4 regions of the Undibacterium sp. Ren11W genome follow, and region 1 is predicted to be linked to each of the others. Evidence: predicted binding sites of a transcription regulator. Region 1 holds the regulator's gene; each other region holds the start of a gene.
The links. Region 1 encodes sigma-54, which starts transcription at its own class of promoters, with help from an activator protein. Its sites were predicted from a motif close to TGGCANGNAANCTGCTTT; they were not measured.

Region 1 (5,902 bases):
GCCAGCCTGGTCACGCAATCTGCATGCGGCTTGCAGCCGAGATAGGCTGGAAACCCGCATGAATAGTGCGTGTTAGGCATGCTGCCATTTTGAAATTTAATCAGCAGCGAGTGCAGGATGTTCTTGTGCCCATGTTTTATCGAAATTTTAGATTGCCATTTTATCGAAATTTGTCCGCTAATCAAATGAATCTGTGAAGAGATTCGAAAGGTGCAAAGAGACAATCGCAGCCCTACAAAAACGATTGCACAAGATGTTTTTTTTGCAGATGCACATATCTCTTTTGCCAACAAAAAAGGACGCTGAAGCGTCCTAGTTTTGGGTTCCCTTTGTGGGTTGATAGTTTTACACTGAGGCTGGATCAGGAATATGTTTGATCGCTTGATGCGGATGTTCCTGAATTTTGTCTTTGTGTTTAATGACTTGCCTGTCTAGTTTGTCTATCAGTGTGTCGATGGCAGCATACAGATCCTGCGCCAGACTTTCAACGTGAATATCTTTACCGCTGATGTGCAGATTAATATCTGCTTTATGACGTTTGTCCTTTTCTCGGAGCTTGTCGACCGTCAGGATGACGGCGATATCAATGACTTGATCGAAGTGTCGCCTGATACGTTCTAGCTTGTTTTGTACATGTTCACGAATTGCAGGAGTTACTTCAAGGTGATGACCACTGATGGTGAGATTCATAAAACGCTCCTATGGTGATGTTACTTGATGACACTATCGCTATTACTATGCGCCCAATCTGAAAAACCTGTTTGAGCTAAATCATATATAGCAATCTAACGCAAAATTTCAAGAACAATTTTTACAAAGATTTTCGCAAACTGACCGGTGGAATTTTAAGGGCTTCGCGGTACTTGGCGACTGTGCGGCGCGCAATGACCATCCCTTGTTCACCCAGCATGTCTGCAATCTTGCTATCAGAGAGTGGGCTTTTCTGGTTTTCTGCTCCTATCAATTGTTTGATGAGTGCTCGTATCGCCGTCGATGATGCTTCACCCCCTGTTTCAGTGGCGACATGGCTACCGAAAAAATACTTCAACTCAAACATACCATGTGGGGTCAGCATGTATTTCTGAGTGGTCACACGAGAAATTGTACTCTCATGTAAACCCAGTGTATCAGCAATTTCGCGCAAAACAAGAGGGCGCATCGCGACCGCTCCATGTGTGAAAAAATTCCGTTGTCTTTCGACTATTGCTTGCGAAACCCGTAAAATCGTCTCGAAACGTTGCCGCATATTTTTGATCAGCCAGCGTGCTTCCTGCAACTGGGGATTAAGACTGCCATCCCCACGATTTTGCTTCATGATATTGGCGTACATGCTATTGACACGCAGCTTAGGCATGATGTCCTGGTTCAATAACACTTGCCATCCATCAGCAGATTTTTTGACTATTACATCCGGCACCACATAGTCGGAACTACTGACTGCAAACTCGGCGCCAGGTTTGGGTTTGCATAAACGTATCACCACCTGTGCCTCGCGCAAATCCTCATCGTCACAATTAAAAACCTTCTTTAAGCGAGCAAAATCGCGTTGTGCAAATAAACCTAATTGTGTTTCTACGATGGCAAGTGCGAGGCGTCGGGTGACGAAAGCGATTTTGGGCAGGCGTTTGATCTGCAGCGCCAGGCACTCGGAGCAGTTACGTGCGCCAACACCGGCAGGATCAAAACTTTGTACCATGAGCAAGGCAAAACTCAGCTCTTCAGGCTCAACCAATAGTTCTAGAGGGATGCTGGAATGAATATCTTCCAGGCTCTCTATCAGATAACCGCTATCATCGAGGGCGTCGATTACCAGTTCCACCAAGGCCAGATCGCGCGGTTCGCGCAGATTCAGACGCATTTGCTCCAGCAAATGTTCTTTAAGTGAAATATGCGCCGCTTCTAACTGCGGTCTTCCCTCATCCTCTTCCGAGGATTTACTGCCTTGCGGAGCATCGTCAAAACTCCACTCGGTTTCGCTAGGGCTGACACTATCGGCCGCGTTGCTAACTTCTGAGATCTCGCTGGAGTCGGTATTGGCGTTACTCTGATCTTCAGCAGAACTGACGCCGAACTCCGTTTCAGACCGTGATTCAGTACTGCCAATGGCGCCGTCCGCCAACAAGCGTACCGCGCTATCGAGTGGATTATCGACGCGCTCTAGCATGGGATTTTCTATCAGCAAGTTTTCTAGTTCTTGATGCAGTTCCAGCGTGGACAATTGCAGTAGCCGTATCGATTGTTGCAATTGTGGCGTGAGTGCCAGATGTTGCGAGGTGCGTAGCTGCAGGCTTTGCTTCATGCTGAGTGTGATTTCCGCTACATGCGGAAATGCTCTCCCAAATAGACGCGCCTGACCGATTCGTTGCTGATGATTTCTTCTGGACTACCGCTGGCTAATACGGCACCCTGATTAATGATGCAAGCGTGGTCACAAATGCCTAAGGTTTCGCGCACATTGTGATCTGTGATCAAGACGCCTATGCCGCGATTTTTTAAAAAAACCACGATGCGCTGTATCTCTATGACGGCAATCGGATCGACCCCGGCAAACGGTTCATCAAGCAGGACGAAACGGGGATTGGTTGCCAGTGCGCGGGCAATTTCTACCCGTCTGCGCTCACCACCAGATAGCGATAGCGCTGGATTCTCTCGCAAACCTTCGATTTGTAAGTCGTCGAGTAGGGCATCGAGACGTTGCTCGATGGCAGCTTTGCTCAGAGATTTTCCGTGTTCATCGGTTTGTAGTTCGAGTACAGCGCGGATATTGTCCTCCACCGACAACTTGCGAAATACTGAAGCCTCTTGCGGTAAGTAAGATAAGCCGAGTTTGGCGCGCTGGTGTATCGGCATGCGCGAGATATCAACGCCGTCGATATCGATTTTTCCTGCATCTGAGGGGACCAGGCCCACGATCATGTAGAAGGACGTGGTTTTACCAGCGCCATTCGGGCCTAGTAAGCCGACTACTTCGCCACTTTTTACTTCTAAAGAAACATCGCGCACTACCTGGCGCGCCCCATAGCGTTTTTGTAAACCCTGGATGACGAGTGTACTAGTCATAATTATTTGGCTGGAGTATTCATGTTGACTGGCTTTGCCGGTTTAGGTTGCAGCGTCAATTTCACACGCCCAGCCCCAGGCACATGGGTGCCGGTAGTGGTATTTGTGGCGAGAAACACATCATTGAGACTGTCGTAGGAAAGAAATTCCCCTTCTTGCTCTTGCGTGACTTTTTTGCCTTCTAAATACTTGACACGGGCTTTCGAGATAAACCTGACCAACTCAGTTTTATCGTCGTATTCAATGCGATCGGCCACACCTTCTACCCACAAATCATCCCCACCATCGCGTTTTTGCCGGAAAAAATTTTGCTTTCCCGGATTGCTGGTTAACACTACATTCATGTGCTCGTCCGCAGTTTGCGTAATGATGGCGCGGTCCGATTTGACGATGAGAGTGCCACGTGTCAGTACTACATCGCCAGTTAATGTAGTGATGTTTCTCTTACCATCTGAATTGGATAGTTCAGCTTCGATATTGGTTTCTTTCTGGCTATCTGCTTTTTCCGCATAGGCCGAACAAATAGGTGCTAGAAAGCAAAATGTTATCGCTAGTTGGCCAAGATAGCTCAAGCCTGAATTGCGGGTGGCATACATATAAAATTTTTCCTGTTTACTTCACGATAGAGGTTTTTGCGCGGCACCGGCACGACTAAAGCGCGCCCTTACTTTGCTAAGTAATTGTACTTGCTGGGTGTTATTGTCCGCCGTCATGCCGACCGCGTGAATTTCCGATGTTGTTGTGATCATCGTCACGGCAGTATCGGTTTTCATTGTATTTTCATCTGGTAAGACTAAAAGATAATCTGAATTTAATTGCATGAAGCTCGAAGTTCTAGTAGCCGGTCTCTCAACTTGCACGTCGCCTAGTAAATGTATTTGATCATGTTCGCGAATTGGGGTCGTTTGTGTTGATTTTTGCTCGATCACTGCACGCAAAGCACGGATATTAACCGGTGATTTATCAGCGGAAAAACTATTGATGCGTGCTTGCTGGATTTCAAGATCGTCGCTGCGAGGATAATGGGTGAGCTTGTCGCCGACTATGCTGACATTGGCCTGGCCATTATTTGGCAGGCGTATAAAATTAAATTTTTCGACATAGTAATCAGGTTCGCTACGCACACTGCTACGGGCGTTTGCATCATCGCCATTTTGACGCAGAGTTTTGAGTATCCAAAAACTAGCAAGTGCCACTAAGGCTAGCAAGACTACGCCTAACCAAATACGAAACTGATCAGCGGTTAAATGATATTTCATGCCAGAAAATTAGCTAAGACACTATCGTAGCGGCCCTGAGCTTGTAAAATAAAATCGCAAACTTCACGCGCAGCACCATTGCCGCCGTGGGCCAATGTGAGGTAATGAACCCGTGACTTTACTTCGGCATGCGCATTCGGTACGCTGGCAGAAAAACCAACTCGTGATAACACCGGTAAATCGATCACGTCATCACCGATAAAGCCGCAGTGCTCAGCTTTGATACCCAAAATAGAGATTAACTCCAGAAACGCCGCTTTTTTTTCATGTATGCCTTGCATGACATGGGTAATGCCGAGATCGGCAGCGCGTCTGGCAACAATCGGCGACTGGCGTGCGCTGATGATGGCGGTGATTACGCCAGATTGTTGCAATAATTTGATGCCTTGGCCGTCGAGCACATTGAAGCTTTTCATGATTTCGCCCTCTGGGCCAAAATGCAGGCAGCCATCGGTTAAGACGCCATCGACGTCGAAAATCATCAATTTTACCTGGGCAGCTTTTTTCAGGGCAGCGAGTGTCATTAAATCACCTTGGCGCGAGTCAGATCGTGAATGTGCAGGGCGCCGACCAGCTTACCGCTGTCATCGGCCACTAATAATTGGTTGATACGATGGGTTTCCATGACTTCTACCGCCTCTACTGCGAGTTGCTCGGGGCGTATGCTGCGTGGATTCTTGCGCATCACGTCGGCGATGCATACTTGTGAAAAATCCTGGGTTTTTTCCATTAGTCGGCGTAAGTCACCATCGGTAAATACGCCTATGATGCGTTGCTCGGGATCGACCACGGCCGTCATCGCCATGCCTTTTTGAGTGATCTCCAGCAGCGCAGCGGTTAATTTAGTTTCGGGCGCCACTTGGGGAATAGCCTCGCCGGTACGCATGACATCACGCACATGAGTGAGCAGGCGGCGGCCCAGCGTGCCGCCCGGATGTGAGCGGGCAAAATCTTCTTCGCGAAAACCGCGTGCATCCAGGACTGCAACGGCCAGTGCATCGCCTAAGGCCAGCGTCACCGTTGTGCTGGCGGTCGGTGCCAGATTCAAGGGACAGGCTTCTTTATCTACATGGACGTTTAAATGGACGTCAGCTAGTTTGGACAAACTAGAATCAGGCTTGCCAGTCATGGCGATCAGTTTCACGCCCAGACGTTTGATAGTCGGTAATATCGACATTAATTCTGATGCTTCGCCAGAATACGAGATCGCGATAAACACATCCTGACGCGTCACCATACCAAGGTCGCCGTGGGCGGCTTCAGCGGGATGAACAAAAAATGCAGGAGTGCCGGTGGAAGCGAAAGTGGCGGCAATCTTGCGCGCAATATGGCCGGATTTTCCTATACCAGAAACCACTACACGGCCTTCGCATTGGAGTAAGAGTGACATTGCCTGAGTAAATGCAGCGGCATCAATGCCACTCAGTCGCTGTTTAAGAGCGAGTATCGCGTCGGCTTCTATCTGCAGTGTCTCGCACGCCAGTTGCAAGGCGTGCGCGGCGGCATCGGCCTGGGCGAGGGGGGCGGTTGGGCGAGTTGGGGTGGCTTGTGTACTCATCCGCTAAGTATAAACCAAAATGACT
Region 2 (5,902 bases), on a different contig from region 1:
CCCTATGCTTTAATCTTAAAAGCGGCCGCGTAAGCTGCCGGATTTTTACCATCCCAGACCGAGCCGTCCATCAGTTTGCTGCTGCGCATGACATCCTTAGGCACGGCGACCTTGGCCATAGCCGCAGCATCTTTGTAGACGTCGATGCGGTTGACTGCTTTTGCCACTGCCAGATAATCCGGATCAGCTTTCAGCAAGCCCCAGCGTTTGTGCTGAGTCATGAACCACATGCCGTCCGACAGATAAGGAAAATTCACCGCGCCGTCATTGAAAAATTTCATGTAATTAGGATCGTCCCAGGTCTTGCCCAGGCCATTTTGATAGCGCCCCATAATCCTTTGATTGATCACATCCACCGAAGTATTCACATAGGCCTTATCGGCGATGGTTTCGGCCATCTTGTTTTTATTCGTCAGGGAAGCATCAATCCAGCGGCTCGCTTCGAGAATCGCAGCGGTCATGGCGCGTGCCGTATTTGGATACTTCTGTACAAACTCGGCGCTGGTGCCCAACACTTTCTCAGGATGATCTTTCCAAATGTCTTGCGTCGTCGCGGCGGTGATGCCGATGCCGTCGGCAATCGCTCTATGATTCCAAGGCTCACCGACGCAATAGCCATCCATATTTCCAACCCGCATATTCGCCACCATTTGTGGTGGCGGCACGGTAATAACCTTGGCTTCTTTTAAAGGATTGATACCATGCGCCGCCAGCCAGTAATTGAGCCACATCGCGTGCGTGCCAGTCGGAAAGGTATGGGCAAAAGTGTATTCGCGCTTTTCCATTTGCATCAGCTTGGCCAGGCCAGCACCATCGACCGCCCCTTTATCCGCCAATTTTTTCGATAAGGTAATGGCCTGCCCGTTATTGTTCAGTGTCATCAAGACTGCCATGTCTTTCTTGTTGCCGCTCACGCCCATCTGCACCCCATAGATCAAGCCATACAAGACGTGTGCCGCATCGAGTTCGCCATTGACTAATTTATCGCGCACACTGGCCCATGAGGATTCTTTGGTCGGAATAATTTTGATACCATATTTTTTGTCGAAACCGAGCACCGATGCCATCACAATCGAGGCGCAATCGGTCAAGGGAATGAAGCCGATCCGCACTTCTTCTTTCTCTGGTTTATCGGAGCCGGCGGCCCAGACACCACCTGAACGCAGCCCCACGACACCGGCTCCTGCGACGACTGCAGCACCCTGCAAAAAATGGCGGCGCTGAAGATCAGTTTGGCTGCGATCAAGCTGAGTCTCCACTAAAGTGAGATCTTCGGACTGATTTTTTGGTGTTTGAATTGACATAGTGCGCTCCAGCTTAAGAAAAAATAAAAACAAAAAAAGGCGTCTTGCCATACTGATTAATCAATATGGGAAGACACCTTTGTCTTGGTGAATCGACCGCCGTTAGCCGGATTCACTCTTGCACCTGCGTTGGCGCTTTACTACCTATTAGCAATTGCTGTGCCAGTTCTCTTTACGCTGGGATGCCTACGCAGTGACAGCTTAAAACCGGAAAATCGTCCCCAATACAGAGAAAAAACTGCACCGTTATGACGCGGCGCACCAATACAGGTCAAAATCTACGCGCCCAACAAATCTGCCACATCCAGCACCCGCTGCGCCAGATCGGCCAACTTCAGATTTTTTTCCATCGCCTGTTTGCGTAGCCTCTGATAGGCATCGTTTTCCGACAACTGATGGCGCTCCATTAGCAAACCCTTGGCGCGTTCTATGGTTTTGCGCTCAGCCAACTTAGCCTTGGTATCGGACAACTCGGAACGCAGCTTTTGGTCGGCATTAAAACGCGCCATCGCAACATCAAGCACGGGTTTGATACGCTCGGTATGCAAACCCGCTACCACATAGGCGGAAACCCCCGCCTCCATGGCTGCGGCCATATTGGTCTGATCGCTATCTTCCGTGAACAGGACGATGGGACGCGGTGCATCGCGGGTCGCTAACACCATGTGTTCAAGAACATCACGCGCATCCGATTCGGCATCGATGATGATCATATCTGGCTGCAACTGAGCGATACGCTCGGTCATGTAGAGATCGCCCGGCAGCACCGCAATAATGTTGTAGCCGGCCTGCAGTAAACCTATGCGTAAGGCGCGCGAACGTGCCAGTTGTGCCTGCACATGGCTCTCCTGCTCATTTTCGGCCGGGATAACGGTATTCACGACCACGATCCGTAAACTAGCTGCTTTCATATTTTGATACTCTAGAGTGCTGCTGATTGGCTGGTTAAGACCTATAATCTGTCTTTTACGGATATTTGCGTCAACTAAGTAAGCAAAATCCGCACCAGGCAAAGCATCATGGGTTTGCCGCTTTAGCAAAACATCTAAATAAGAAACCATTTTTAATGATAGTTCTCGGCATTGAATCCTCCTGCGATGAAACCGGCTTAGCCTTGTACGACACTGAGCACGGCTTGCTGGCGCATGCGCTGCACTCGCAGATCGCGATGCATCAGGAATACGGCGGTGTCGTTCCTGAGCTCGCTTCACGCGACCATATTCGGCGCGCCCTGCCCTTATTGACCGAAGTATTGACCAAGGCCAAGCTGGACAAACATCAGATCGACGCCATCGCCTACACCCAAGGCCCGGGGCTGGCCGGCGCCTTGCTGGTCGGTGCCTCGGTCGCCTGCGGATTGGCGCTGGCATTGAATAAACCGGTCATCGGCATCCATCATCTGGAAGGGCACTTGCTGTCCCCCTTGTTAGCGAGCCAGCCGCCACAATTCCCCTTCATCGCCTTACTGGTATCGGGCGGTCATACGCAATTGATGCGGGTCGATGGCGTAGGACAGTACAAATTACTCGGTGAGACTTTAGATGATGCGGCCGGCGAAGCCTTCGACAAATCGGCCAAACTGCTGGGTTTAACTTACCCCGGCGGGCCGGCGATTTCGCGTCTGGCCGAGTTTGGCGACCCTAAGGCCTATAAATTGCCACGCCCTATGTTGCATTCTAAAGATCTCAATTTCAGTTTTTCGGGTCTCAAAACTGCCGTATTGACGGTGGTAAAAAACCATAACACTGACATCTGCGAGCAAGACAAGGCCAACATCGCGCGTGGTTTTGTCGATGCTCTGGTCGACGTGCTGGTCGCCAAATCCATGACAGCGCTCAAAGAACATGGCTTAAAACGTTTGGTGATCGCCGGTGGTGTCGGTGCCAATCAGCAATTGCGCACCGCCTTAAATGCCGCTGCCGCCAAGCGCCGTTATCAGGTGTTTTACCCTGAGCTGGAATTTTGTACCGACAACGGAGCCATGATTGCCTTTGCTGGCGCCATGCGCCTGCAACAAAATCCATCCCTGGCAACGCGCGAGTATGGCTTTAATGTCAGGCCGCGCTGGCCGCTGCATGAGTTGCAGACTTAGTTGCGGACTTAGTTGCGATTTAAGACGTAAAAAAAACGCAGAACTTGTTCTGCGTTTTTTATTTGGTAATACATTTTTAATGCATGAACTTACCGTCTTTACCGATCACGCTCAGATCGACATAGGTCGATGCGCTGTGGTTACTGCTGCTAAACTTCACCTGAAAACCGCCGGCGTTATAAGAACTCATAGACTCCAGCGCACGTATCAAACCATCCCGTGTTAAGCCACCACCGGCGCGTTTCAAACCTTCGACCATCACCTTGGCGGCGATAAAACCCTCCAGACTGACATAACCGACTTCACGGCCTGGCTTATTTGCATACAAGTTTTTATATTCCTTGACCACGGCAGTGATGTCTTCCCAGGGAGCTGGCATGACTTGTGAAATCATCACGCCACGTCCGTCCTTGCCCAGTTCTTTCGATAAGGCCTGGCTGCCGACGAAAGAAATATTCCAGAACACCGGAGCGGCACTCGCGTCTTTAATCATCTCCCTGATGAAAGCAGCACAAGAAGTGTAGGCAGAAACCATGATCACCGCTTGCGGCTTTGCCAGCTTTAATTTAGCAACAGCGGCCGCCACATCGACGCTATTGCGTTCCACAGTGGCCAAGCCAACCACTTCTATATTGCGTTTTTTCAACGCTCGGGTGACACCTTCCAAGCCGGCCTTGCCGTAAGCATCGTTTTGATAAAACACGGCAATGCGCTTAATTGAGAGTGTCGTAATATGATCGACAATTTTCTCTGTCTCTTCAAAATAGCCGGCGCGGATATGAAAGACATTGCGATTAAACGGTTCGCGCAGCGCTTGTGCGCCGGTAAACGGGGCAAAGAAAGGAATTTCTTCCTTATTGATCAATGGCATGGCCGCGTTCGAAGTAGGTGTTCCCACATAACCGAACAGCGCGAACGCGCCTTCTTTTTCAATTAATTGCTTGGTATTGGCGGCGGCTCTATCGGCTTCATAGCCATCATCCAGCGTTTTCAGGACAATCTGACGTCCGTTGACGCCGCCTTGAGCATTAATATGGTCAAAATAGGCCAAAGCGCCATCGCGCATTTCGGTGCCCAATTGCTGCGCTGGACCAGATAAGGCCACCGACTGTCCTAAAACTATTGTCTTGCTAGTCACGCCAGTTTCGGCGTGCGCCAGAAAACTGAAGCAACAACTTAAAAATAACAGAATACTCTCTACGCGATTTTTCATTTCCAGCCCTTAACATGCATTTATTAAAGATCAAAACATTGATCTAGCGCAATTATAATTTGTTTTGCTTTCTGAAATATCTACAATTCTGAACTTGTAACAGAGACTTACATATCGCCATACTAGCTGAACCTGCGTATTTTTCCATGCAAAACCCTGTACGCAGTATCCATGCGGCTTTCAGGCAAAAAAGCGGCTAGAGACCGCATGGATACTGCGTACAGGGTTTTGAAAATCTCAAAAAAAACGAAAAAACAAAACCTTTTCTTTGAGCCTCTACGCTTAAGCAATTTATGACGGATCGTTACAAACACCACAGTCCCACTACAGATTCTCCCAGCGCCAAGCCAAACCCGCGCCAGCAGCACTTTCGCTGTTAAAATAACGCCCTTGTCCGTTTATAAAAAAGTGCACCAATCATGACCCGTCAGCTGTTCGTTACCACTGCCCTGCCCTACGCCAACGCCCCTTTCCACCTCGGCCACATCATGGAATATATCCAGGCTGATATCTGGGTCAGGCATCAACGTATGTCGGGTAACGAAGTGCATTTCGTCGGTGCCGATGATGCGCATGGGGCACCGATCATGATTGCGGCTGAAAAAGCCGGTATCACGCCGCAAGAATTTGTGGCGCAAATTGCCGCCGGACGTAAGCAGTATCTGGATGGCTTCCATGTGAAGTTCGATAATTGGCATTCGACCGACGGTATAGAAAATCATCAGTTGTCACAAGATATTTACCGCAAGCTCAAAGCGGCCGGATTTATCACCAGCAAAACCATAGAACAGTTTTACGACCCGGTAAAGAGCATGTTTTTGCCGGATCGCTACATCAAGGGCGAGTGCCCTAAGTGTGGCGCCAAAGATCAATACGGCGATTCTTGCGAGGTCTGCAGTGCTGTGTATTCACCTACCGAAGTGGTGAAGCCTTACTCGGTGCTGACCGGTGCGACGCCGGTGATGAAATCATCCGAACACTTTTTCTTCAAACTCTCGGACGAAAAATGCGTAGAATTTTTGCGCGGCTGGGCCTTGCAAGACAATCGCCTGCAATCGGAAGTGGCGAATAAGTGCAAAGAATGGCTGGAAGGCGATGGCGGTCTGGGAGATTGGGACATCAGCCGCGATGCGCCTTATTTCGGCATCGAGATCCCCGATCAGCCGGGTAAATATTTCTACGTCTGGCTTGATGCGCCGGTCGGCTATCTGGCCTCGCTGAAAAATTACTTTGGCAAGATTGGGCGTGATTTTGACGCCTTCATGGCCGACCCGACCACAGAACAAATTCATT
Region 3 (5,902 bases), on a different contig from region 1:
TGACCCCTCGCACCGGAGCTGCAGCATCATAATCACGGCCCACCGCCAGGCGGCAATAGGCATCACTCATCAGGCGGGCATGGGTGACATCGATACTGACCCAGCCAGCGAAGAGTTTTTCGCAGACCCAGACATCAACCCAGGCGTGGCTAGCGGCATGCTCGGTGTTACCCGGATCTATATAACCAGACACATAGCGTGCCGGAATCCCACGTGCATGGCAACAGGCGATAAATAAATGGGCATGATCCTGGCAGACCCCCGAGCCCAGTTGCAAGGCATCGTCGGCACTGGTGGTGACGATGGTGGAGCCGCTGCGATACGCCACGGCGGCACAGATCTGCTCGGCCAGAGCGAGTAATTCTCTGGTATGAAAAGAGCTCGCATCAGGCAAGGCTTTGGCAACAAATTCACGTATGGTGGGGCTCGGTTCGGTCAGTCGGGTTGCCACCGTAAATACTAGTGGCGGCAGGGTTTCGGCATCCATCAGGCGGCCTAGATGCGGGCGCGTGGTCTCGACCAGGCCTTGCACCACGATAGCAACTTCCTTGTGTACACCGTTGATGGTCAGGGTATGGCAGAGATTGCCGTAAGCATCGGTGTATCCATGCCGGTGGCCAGAAGTGTGCATATGCCAGGACAATACCCGTTGATGCGACTCCAGGCGTGGCGTCAGGCGCAACTGCTGTATGGTATAGGCCAGCGGCGCGGTATACCGATAGTTAGTCTGATGTTTGATCGATAGCTGCATAAGGGAGTAATGCTCCGGTTAAACCGCGATAGGCACAAGAAAATCCCGGCTGATGCGCTTTCCAAGTTCAAAAATACGCTCTAAAAATTGGCTCAAGGTGTCATGCAAACCATGCGCCAGGACTTCTTCGATATGCGAAAACTGTAAGTCGGCCTGCAGTTTTCCAGCCAGACGCTCGGTATCGGCAGAAGCGTCGTTTCTCACTTCGCGTAAATTACTCACCACTTCGTCCATACACGCCAACAGCGAGCGCGGCATATCGCCCCGCAAGATGAGTAATTCAGCCACCCGTTCTGGCGTAATCACATCACGATAGACCTTACGATAAATCTCGAAGGCCGAAACTGAACGTAACAGCGCCGCCCAATAATAGAAATCTCTCGGCGTCATTTCTTCGCTTTGTCCGTTGTCTTTGGCGGCATGAAACTTCACATCGAGTATGCGCGCGGTATTGTCAGCGCGCTCTAAGAAAGTGCCGAGGCGAATAAAATGTATCGCCTCGTCTTTTAACATCGTGCCTATGGTGACACCACGCGACAGGTGCGAGCGATACTTGACCCATTCAAAAAATTGACTGGGGTCGCGCTCTAGCAGGCCGCCATCCAGACGCTTTTGCATATCCAGCCAGGTTGCATTTTGGGTCTCCCACACCTCGGTGGTGAGGGTGCCGCGCACAGCCCGCGCATTTTCGCGCGCCGCCGTCAGGCAAGCAGCAATCGAGGAAGGATTGTCAGGATCGCGCACCATAAAATTGAGTACATCTTTGGCATTGAGCAGCGGATATTTATAGTCATAGGCGGCTTGTAACTCAGAAATCCCCAGCATCGCACGCCAGCCTTTTTCGGCATCCTCAGCCGATTGCGGCAACAGCGAAGTCTGTAAATTCACGTCTAGCATACGCGCGGTATTTTCGGCACGTTCGGTGTAGCGTGCCATCCAGAATAAATGATCTGCGGTGCGACTAAGCATCTTAATTCTCCAATATCCAAGTGTCTTTAGTGCCGCCGCCTTGTGATGAATTCACCACCAGCGAGCCTTCTTCCAGCGCGACCCGTGTCAGGCCGCCAGGTACCATCGTAATGTTCTTGCCGGACAGAACGAAGGGACGCAAGTCGATGTGACGTGGTGCGATGCCGCTATCGACATAGGTAGGGCAAGCGGATAAGGCCAAGGTCGGCTGGGCGATATAAGCATCTGGTTTGGCGATCAGGCGTTGCCGGAAATCCTCTATTTGTTGTTTGCTGGAAGCAGGTCCGACCAACATGCCATAACCACCGGCACCGTGGACTTCTTTCACCACTAACTCTGGCAAATGCGCCAGCGTGTAGGCCAGATCCTCGGGCTTACGACATTGATAAGTCGGGACATTATTGAGTATGGCTTGCTCCGACAGATAAAATTTAATCATGTCCGGCACGAAGGGATAAATCGATTTATCGTCCGCCACCCCGGTACCGATCGCATTGGTCAATGTGACCCGGCCAGCGCGATACACCGACAACAATCCTGGTACGCCGATGCTGGAATCAGCGCGAAACGCTAGCGGATCCATAAAGTCATCATCGATGCGACGATAAATCACATCGACCCGCTTCGGCCCGCGCGTGGTGCGCATGTACACGGCATTGTCGTTGACGAATAAATCTTTACCCTCGACCAGCTCCACCCCCATCTGCTGCGCCAGGAAGGCATGCTCAAAATAGGCAGAGTTATACATGCCAGGCGTCATCACCACGACGGTAGGATTTTCTACCCCCATCGGGGCCACCGAACGCAGATTATCGAGTAGCAAATCGGGATAGTGATCGACCGGCGCAATTTTATTGCGGGCAAATAATTCAGGGAACAACCGCATCATCATCTTGCGGTCTTCCAGCATATACGAGACCCCGGAGGGCACACGTAGATTGTCTTCCAGCACGTAGAATTCGCCTTGCCCGGCACGCACGATATCGACGCCGGCGATATGCGCATAAATATCAGACGCCACCGAGATGCCGTGCATCTCTGGCCGGTATTGCGCGTTCTTGTAGATTTGTTCGGCCGGGATAATGCCGGCCTTGATGATGTTCTGATCGTGATAAATATCATGAATGAACATATTCAAGGCTTTTACCCGTTGCACCAATCCAGCCTGCAGATGCGCCCATTCGGTCGCCGGAATAATGCGCGGAACGATATCAAACGGGATCAGGCGCTCGGTGCCGGCATCGTCTCCATACACCGCAAAAGTAATACCGACCCGGCGAAACAAGATGTCGGCCTCGGCACGCTGACGCTGTATGGTTTCGGGCGCTTGTTCACTGAGCCAGCTTGCGAACTCACGATAATGTTCACGCGTCGCTGCCGCCGTCAAGGCAGAGAAGCCAGTGCCATCCGCCGTCATTTCATTGAAGAATTTTGCCATGATGTGTGATCGCTGTTGTTTCACACTTTACTAGCAAGAAGCAAGCCAAGTTAGGACTTACTCAAAATTGTTCCCGCTAGGCGTAACGCCGAAGACAGTACTTTAGTACGACAAGGCGAGTACAAGGCCGCTGGGGCGGCTTTGCGTAAGTCCTACAAGTTTAAAAATCCAGCACCAGCACACTAGGGTTCTCGAAGGTAATCGATCAGAGCTATCGTTCTGGCATCAGGTGGCGGAGTCAGCAAACTCACCGCAAACATCGTGATAAAACCGCAAGGCACGCCGAACACGCCTGCCGAGATCGCCGCTATATGCCACCATTGATTATTCGCATTGCCACCAAATAAGGGGTGGGTACTGAGCATATAGAACACGCATACCGCAAAACCAGTGATGATGCCCACGATGGCACCCGGTTGATTGGCGCGTTTCCAAAAAATGCCCAAAACTAGTGCAGGAAAAAGTGTGGACGCCGCCAAGGAAAAAGCTGCACCAACAAGTGACAAAATATCGGCCGGTTTAAGAGACGCCACATATGCCGCCACCAAGGCCACCACCAATAATAATAATTTAGAGATGGTGACCCGCTTCTGGGTCGATGCACTGGGATCGACCATCTTGTAATAAATATCGTGCGAGAGCGAATTGGAAATCGTCAGCAACAAACCATCCGCCGTCGACAGCGCGGCGGCTAAGCCACCGGCCGCCACCAGACCGGAAATCACATACGGCAAACCTGCAATCTCGGGCGTAGCCAACACCACGATATCAGCGTCGAGCGCGATTTCGGCCAGTTGTACAATGCCGTCATGATTAATATCGACGATATTTACCAGCGGATTGCTTTTATCGATACTCGCCCAATAGGTGACCCATGAAGGCAGTTTGTTAAAATCCATGCCCACCAACGAAGTATAAATATCGTACTTCACCAAAATCGCCAATGCAGGGATACTGATATACAGCAGCATGATGAAAAACAATGACCAAAATACCGAGTCACGACTCTCGCTCACCGATGGCGTGGTGTAATAGCGCACCAAAATATGCGGCAATGCGGCAGTCCCCACCATCAGGCAAAATACCAGCGCCATGAAATTATTCCGTTTGATATCCGACTCTGCCGCTGTTTTTGCTGCATATGGCGTGTAATTGGACTCGACCGGCTCAGCACGCGCCAGATTAGCATTTTTCGCTTCCAGCCAAACCGCTTGCGCCTCCTGGGGCGACTTGGGGTAATTGGCGAGTGCCTTACTGGCAGCCTTGATTTGTATCAGCGTAGCATTGCCCGACTTGAGCTCATCTAAATGCTGACGTAACTCGAAGCGCCCGGTTTCCCACGAGGCAGGCAACTGATTAATTCGGACTTGATACGACTCGGCGCGCTGTTTAAATATTCGTCTAACTTCTTGCTCTTTGGGCTCCTGGGCAAAAATTTTTTCAAAAAATTCTAACTTAGGTACTATCTCGCCATACGCCACTTGCGGTACCGGCACCTGGGTATGCTTGATAGAAAGCCAGGTGACCGGAATCATGTAGGCGATAATGATGACAATATATTGCGCGACTTGAGTCCAGGTCACGGCGCGCATGCCACCCAAAAAAGAACAGACCAAAATACTGGCGAGACCTAAAAATATACCCACGGAAAAATCCACACCGGTAAACCGGGATGTGATCAAGCCCACTCCATAAATTTGTGCCACGACATACGTAAAAGAAATAATCACGGTGGCAATCACGGCTAGTACCCGCACCACATTGCTGCCGTGAGGGCCAGCAAAACGCGTGCCTAAAAAATCTGGAATACTGTATTGGCCAAATTTGCGTATATAGGGCGCGATCAGCAGCGCCACCAGACAGAAACCGCCGGTCCAGCCTATGATGTAGGCCAGACCATCAAAACCTTGTAAATACAAGCCTCCAGCCAGGCTCAAAAAACTGGCAGCCGACATCCAATCGGCGGCAGTCGCCATGCCATTAAAGATGGCAGGCACGCGTCGACCCGCCACATAATATTCCGAGATATCTGAAGTGCGGCTCATCACGCCAATACCAGCATACAAAATAATGGTGGCGAACATGAACAGGTAACCTATCCAGGCACGTGGTACGCCTTCTTTTTCTAACACCGCCAAACTAATGAGAAAGGTGACGAACAGCAGGGTGTACCAACCATAATAAATCGCCAGCCGCTTGGTAAATGCGCGCTCACTCATGTTGATTTTCCATGGCGGCAAGCAGCGTCATATTTTTTTGTCTGGCCGCGATGCGGTGGGACTTCAAGGAGAAAATCGCCAGTATCAACACATATATCAAGGTCAGACCCTGCGCCGCCATGTAAAAAGAAAACGACCACCCGAAGAATCTCAAGCCACTCAACTCACGTGCAAAAAACAAGATGCCGAAACTCAATAGCAACCAGCTGAGCAAGAGGCTCATAGTCAAGCGCCGTGTTTGCCGCCAATACGCACTAGGTTCTTTATTCACGTCTATACCTTGCAAAATTACACTGCTAATTTACGTTACTAATTTACGTTACTAAATTACGCGAGCAAATGACACTGTTAAGTCACATCGTCTATCAGACTGTCATGTGGGTTTAACTGAAACGACACTCTGAAAATACATCCTGGAAATTGCGGATCTTGATTGTGAGGATTACTGACTATCTCTATCTGCGCATAGTGTTGCTGGGCAATCTCACGCACTATCGACAAACCTAAGCCACTGCCCTGAACATT
Region 4 (5,902 bases), on a different contig from region 1:
AGGGCCTCGCTAGTGTGATCGCCAGCACGCCGGTCAGCGGTGCCTGGTTTTTACTGGGACGCTGGCTAGGCAATGTCGCCTACCTGAGTCTGATAGGCGGCGTAGTGATGCTGACCATCATGCTAAAGCAAGCGCTGATAGGCGTAGGCCCAATACAGCCGATGCTGTATCTGCAAAGCTATGCCCTGATGCTGCTGCCGCTGATCTTTTTTTGCAGTAGTTGCGCGCTCTTGTTCGATAGTTTTGTACCTTTGATGGGCAAGTTCGGTGATCTGCTGTATTTCATCGTCTGGTGCGCGGTCTTGGTGGCGCAAGGCGAGGCTGGCCGCGCTATTAGCACCGATGAATCAGGCATCATGCTCTTCGATTTTTTCGGCATGAGCAGCATCATGCTGATCTTGCTGCATCATTTTGGAACCACCGCGATTGCCTTGGGCGGTGGCCCGTTTAATCCGGCCATGACGCCGCTGTTGTTGCCAGACGCGCTGTGGTGGTCACTGCCGATTTATTACCGGCTCGCTTGCGGTGTGGTGGCGCTCACGCCGCTAGTACCGGCGCTGCTGCTGTTTCACCGCTACTCAGGCGATAAGCTCAAGCCTAGCCTCAGCAACAGCCGTCGTAACCCTTTGCAGTGGCTCAATCAGGCCTTGCGCCCGATGGCGGCATTGGCGCGGCCGGTGTTTGCACTGGCTACCCGCGTGCCAGGTCTGGGCGGCCAACTAGTGGCAGAATTGGCCCTGAGTCTGGCCAGTGCGCCGGCGGCAATCCTGGCCTTACTGCTGATGCCGCTGCTGGCGCTGGCTGCACCCGCCGCCAGTTTGTCCGGCTTAATGCTGGCCGCCACTCTGGTGTGGCTATTGTGGATCGCCGATATCGGCAGCCGTGATTATCAGGCCGATACTGAGAACCTGGTACACGCCAGCAGCGGCGGCGCGACTAGCCGCTATCTGCGCCATCTGGCGACGCCTATTATCCTCGGCTGGCTGTTACTGCTGCCAATTGGCTTGGGCTTGTTCGCCCACCAGCCTATCAAGCTATTGGCCTTGCTGGTCGGCATCTGCGCCTTGTCCGCTGGTTCGACTGTCTTAGGACGCTGCACCGGCAGCTCGCGCAGCTTCCTGGCACTGTCTTTGTTTTGGTTATACGTGGCGATCAATGCGAACGGCGTCGCCTGGATAGACCTGCTGGGCTTTAACGGTGCCGCCGATCGCACTTCGATCGCGCAGCATGCCCTGATGACGCTGGCGCTGCTGGTGGCAGGCTATGCGCATACAATCAGGCGCGCCCGCTGATGTGGGCGTGCTAAAGGCAAACTAAGAAAATTAAAAACAGCAACCGGCCAGCGCGCATATCCCATGCGGGTTTCCAGCCAGGCAGGCCGAACAGGCGCATGGAATATGCGCGCTGGCCGACCTGTGCTGCAAAAATATACAATAGTGCTTGACCCTGACCTTAGGTGAGGCTGGAAAGTAGCGTTATGGAGGTGAGGCTATGTTATTAAAAATAGGTGAATTGGCTAGCCGTAGCGGCTTAACGGTGCGTACTTTGCATCACTATGATGAGCTGGGGCTGCTCTCACCATCCGCGCGCAGCGAGGCTGGCTACCGGCTGTATAACCGCAACGATGTGGCGCGCTTGCACCGCATTTTGGCCTTGCGCCAACTCGGTTTGTCATTAGCCGAGGTAGCTACCACGCTGGCGAGTGAAGGCGAGGCTTTGCCTGGTCTGATAGCGCGCCAATTACAGGCCTTGAATCTGCAGATCAGCCAGGCCGTGCGCTTACGTGATCGCCTCAGTAATTTGCAGGACACGCTGCAACAGGCGCAGCAAGGCGGGCTTGAACCGGAACTGGCCGATTGGCTGGCAACTTTGGAGTTGATGACGATGTATGACAAATATTTCAGCAGCGATGAGCAGGCCGAGCTGCAGCGACGCAAGAACGATACTGTGGTGGTTGAGGCGCAATTGAGCTGGCCAGTCTTGATCGCAGAAGTGAAACAGTTGATGGCAGCGGCTTGTCCAGTGGACGAGCCCAGAGTGCAGCAGGCGGCTCAGCGCTGGTCTGATCTGGTCCAGCAATTTACCGGTGGCAAACCAGACCTGATGGTCAAGTCGGCCCAGATGATGCTGCAAGAGAGCAGCATGCAAGTACAAACCGGCATAGACCCAGCCATGATGGCGTATATGGCCGCGGCCTTGGCCGAGCAACGTTTAGCCATTTATGCGCGCTATCTAAATCAGGCCGAGATGCAAAAACTACGCAGCAGCTATGGCAAAAACGGGCCGGCATGGTTGCCCCTGATCGCCCGTATGCGCGCCTTGATGCATGCCGCTGCGGCCGCAGATTCGGTGCAGGTGCAGGCCGCTTGCGCCGAATGGGAGCAACTCACGCAAGCCTTTGCCGGCGTTGATGCTGGTACGCGTCAGAAAATGTGGCTGGCGCTGCAACAAGAGCCGCAGCGATTGGCACGCACCGGTGTCGATCAGGCGCTGCTGTCCTTTGTGCGGGCGGCCGGGGTGGATGCGGTCTGTTGAGAAAGCGATGCCGCGGCGATAAACCCGCGCTAGAAACTGTCGATTTTCTTTACAGGTCTGTCGTTGATTTTTTCACAAATTCCGTATTAAGCGATTGATTTACTTCATTTAATTTATTGCGGCATAGAAAATGCTTGCTTCCTGAAATCATTAATAATAATTCAGGGAGATCCATCATGACGTCGAATTTACGGGCACAGCTAGTCATCTGCATTCTTGGTTTGATGGCAATGGCAACGGCACTTTCTAGCGTTGCGGCACCGATCACACACAATTTTGATGAACTAGGCGCACCCGTCGATTGCTGTTTTGGCAGTGGCGCATACAATGTCGTCAGCTATCCGGATCTGACCGTGAGCTCCGGGCCTAGCGCGGTGGTGATGAATTATCAGGGGTGGTCGAATATGCAAACCTCGGGCATAAATTTATATGGCACTTTAGATGGCTATATCGACCTCACTTTCTCTAGTCTGGTGAATAATCTCAATTTCGATATTATCAACGGTGCTGGCGAGTTTACTTTCAGCGTGAATTATTATGACCTCTTGAATAATCTCATCGAAGTCGATTTGATGAGCCTAAACAGCTTCGCTAGCGCCGGTTCGGTAGGGCATATTGCCGGCAGTGCAGGCAATATCGCGAAAGTCAGAATTTTAGGAAATGAGGATTTCGCCATCGATACCATTAGTTTTGAAATAGCCGCGAGCGAAGTACCAGAACCCGACAGCCTCGCCCTATTCGCCTTAGCTACACTGTGCTGGTCTGGCATGCTGCTAGCCAGACGTCGCAGTCAGCGCTATCCGCGAATTGCGCATCGTGAGTGCCGTCAAGCGCAGTAATCACCAGCATTGGCTATCCAAAACGCCCGCTAGTTCGCGGGCGTTTTGCTTTATGCTAGCGAGCTAATGATTTTTCTATACTCCGGATTGAGGTTTTATGAAGTATCTATTCACGTTATCGAGTTTATTGATTGCCACGCTGTTCTCAAACGCATTATGGGCGGCAGACGACTGGCGTTTAAGCAGCGCTGGCTACGGTCCGCTACAGCCGGGTATGACGGCCAAACAAGCCGAGTCACTACTCGGCAGCAAGCTCATCACAGCGAGCGAAGGCCCACCTGGCTCGGCCTGCAAGTTTATGTCGGCTGCGCAGGGCCACGCTGGAGTCACGCTGATGCTGCAGCACGGCCGGATTACGCACATAGAAGCAAACTCACCTGGCATACTCACCAAATCAGGTGTGGCAGTCGGCGACTCCAGCGCAAAACTCAAGCGCCTGTTTGGCAAACAGCTAGAGATAGAAGTGCATAAGTACGATGAAAAAGGGTTTTACTATTTTCTCTGGGACGCCAAGCGCAGCCGCGGCATGAAGTTTGAGATTGCCAACGATAAAGTCGAGACCATCTATGCCGGCAGCAAAACCATTAGTCTGGTGGAAGGCTGTAATTGATGATCTTAGGCTGATGCCTTAGCAAATCGCTGCCGCAATCCCGATGCGGCCTGCAGCCGGATATCGTGCCACTAGGCGCATGGATATTGCGCTTACAGTTTGGGGATTTTAGAAGTTTCCTTAGCCATGTAAAATAGGCTCTAGCCTTACCCCGCCCGCTTCAACCACTCTTACGGCCAATCTGTTGAAGAAACACTGAAAAATGTCTGGCCCGGATAGAAAATGAAATCGATGTACCGCATTCGCCATGGCTTACTCTGCCTGACTACCATCTTGCTGTCGCAACTGAGCGCGCCCGCCGTCGCGGCAGTGGCGCAAACGCAAACCTTTCCTGCCAAATTCAGCCGCGACGAAAGTATGTTACTGGAGCAGGTCGTGTGCGGACAAAAATATGGGATGGCGCTGGCCGAGATCGATGCACGCGCCTTTGAAGCGAACGCCAGTGCCGCCAATTATGCCGACGTCAAATGCCGTCCGCATGCGCGCCTAGAGGGGCAGCCGCTGTACTACGTGGCGCAATGCGTACGCAGCGCGAAACAATGGAGCTGCGCCCAGGCCGAGTTGGAAACCCTGGTCCAGCTCAGGCAGCGTCAGTTGGTGATGCGCCCCGGCAGCTTAGATCCGAAACTGGCTTACCAGGCTGTGCAAAAAATCAGCGGCTATGGCTATTTCCAAGCCAAATCTCTTGATGCAGCATTGCAATCGACCTGCAATCTGGGCCAGGGCGAAACCCCCGATCTGATAGAAATATCCTGCCAGCGCTGGGCGATTACGGTGTCGTTCTGGTGCCCTGCCTCAGAACCGAAAACACCTTGTCCACGTGTGATTTTTATGGGTGAACGCCCTTGATGTTTTCGGCATTAGAACAATGTCTAGCGCACCGGTGGTAACCGTCCAGTTTGAAATATCGAAAGCATGTGCGCGTGCACCCGCTGGACGCCGATTGTTAGGCTAATGCTTTGTTCTGGCATCAGATCCACCCAGACCGTGGAACGGAACTGTAGCTGTAGTGATTGCTGGGATGCGATCGGACTGGTCGCGCAGACTATTCTGACACGACCGTGTGTTAGTCTTGAAAATACACCGATGAGTCCAGCAATCGTTTTCGTTTCTCCAGAGTGAAAGATTTTTAAAACGTGTTCGCGACCATTTTCTCCTAGTCGTGATAATCCCTCCAGCAAACTAGAAACACAATCATCTACGTAGATGTAGTCACGCGAAGTGTCCAAGGGGACAAAAATATTGATAGGTACTCGATGTAAGATGCTGCGGGAAATGTGTGGGATCAAGCCATGGGCGGTATTTATCTGTGGTGCTGGGCCATACAAATTGGAAATGCGTGCAACCAAAGTCGAAATTTCGGGGTGCTCCTTCACCCATTCCTGAAGCATACTTTCCTGGAGTAACTTATTTCTGCCGTAATCCGAAATCGGCTGACAGCTTGATGTCTCAGTTAGCGGTTGCTTGTGATTATTTCCGTACACGCCACCGGCAGAACTGACCAAGAGCACCTTGCCCCGATGCTGCGGAAGCTGTTTGCCAAGTGCATAGAGCAAGCAGTTTAAATAATCTGTCTCAACCCGAAGACTTTCATTGGAGCTTCCTACCGCGCCGGAACCTGCGCACCACAAGACGGCCCAGCTACATCCTCTGGTATTCACTTCCCGGACAAACTCCAATGTTTGCGCCTCTAAAACTTGTCGGCCTTGAACCGGGTTTCTCCATGGGATTCCAGACGATCCAAGTCGCCATGGTTCTATGCCAAATCTGTGCTGCGCCATGGCCTGCAAGACGTTGGATCCCAGCAAGCCTCCTCCGCCCAATACCCAGGCCAATGTATTACTCATAAAGCGTCTTTGTCTTTGGGCTTTGGCCCAGTCACTGTCAGGTAAAGTGGTTTGCCCAAGGCCATGATGAG

Region 2: the regulator sigma-54 is predicted to act here: its motif matches at 2,295-2,312, upstream of ACO0K8_RS21775 (ANTAR domain-containing response regulator).
Region 3: the regulator sigma-54 is predicted to act here: its motif matches at 3,189-3,206, upstream of ACO0K8_RS15345 (circularly permuted type 2 ATP-grasp protein).
Region 4: the regulator sigma-54 is predicted to act here: its motif matches at 2,655-2,672, upstream of ACO0K8_RS08040 (PEP-CTERM sorting domain-containing protein).

What each region holds. Positions count from the first base shown of each region.
Region 1 is NZ_JBMPPB010000008.1:79,171-85,072, reverse strand. Features, by position in the region: gene hpf (ribosome hibernation-promoting factor, HPF/YfiA family) at 346-690, opposite strand; gene ACO0K8_RS16940 (RNA polymerase factor sigma-54) at 812-2,299, opposite strand; gene lptB (LPS export ABC transporter ATP-binding protein) at 2,317-3,060, opposite strand; gene lptA (lipopolysaccharide transport periplasmic protein LptA) at 3,063-3,656, opposite strand; gene lptC (LPS export ABC transporter periplasmic protein LptC) at 3,678-4,319, opposite strand; gene ACO0K8_RS16920 (KdsC family phosphatase) at 4,316-4,843, opposite strand; gene ACO0K8_RS16915 (KpsF/GutQ family sugar-phosphate isomerase) at 4,843-5,877, opposite strand.
Region 2 is NZ_JBMPPB010000015.1:2,008-7,909, forward strand. Features, by position in the region: gene ACO0K8_RS21770 (CmpA/NrtA family ABC transporter substrate-binding protein) at 3-1,304, opposite strand; gene ACO0K8_RS21775 (ANTAR domain-containing response regulator) at 1,583-2,215, opposite strand; gene tsaD (tRNA (adenosine(37)-N6)-threonylcarbamoyltransferase complex transferase subunit TsaD) at 2,371-3,396, shown strand; gene ACO0K8_RS21785 (ABC transporter substrate-binding protein) at 3,473-4,609, opposite strand; gene metG (methionine--tRNA ligase) at 5,029-5,902, shown strand, end outside.
Region 3 is NZ_JBMPPB010000006.1:265,831-271,732, reverse strand. Features, by position in the region: gene ACO0K8_RS15355 (transglutaminase family protein) at 1-751, opposite strand, end outside; gene ACO0K8_RS15350 (alpha-E domain-containing protein) at 770-1,720, opposite strand; gene ACO0K8_RS15345 (circularly permuted type 2 ATP-grasp protein) at 1,722-3,158, opposite strand; gene ACO0K8_RS15340 (sodium:solute symporter family protein) at 3,341-5,377, opposite strand; gene ACO0K8_RS15335 (DUF4212 domain-containing protein) at 5,370-5,648, opposite strand; gene ACO0K8_RS15330 (sensor histidine kinase N-terminal domain-containing protein) at 5,726-5,902, opposite strand, start outside.
Region 4 is NZ_JBMPPB010000002.1:307,704-313,605, forward strand. Features, by position in the region: gene ACO0K8_RS08030 (hypothetical protein) at 1-1,292, shown strand, start outside; gene ACO0K8_RS08035 (MerR family transcriptional regulator) at 1,492-2,535, shown strand; gene ACO0K8_RS08040 (PEP-CTERM sorting domain-containing protein) at 2,712-3,374, shown strand; gene ACO0K8_RS08045 (hypothetical protein) at 3,472-3,984, shown strand; gene ACO0K8_RS08050 (hypothetical protein) at 4,207-4,833, shown strand; gene ACO0K8_RS08055 (NAD-dependent epimerase/dehydratase family protein) at 4,857-5,831, opposite strand; gene ACO0K8_RS08060 (glycosyltransferase) at 5,828-5,902, opposite strand, start outside.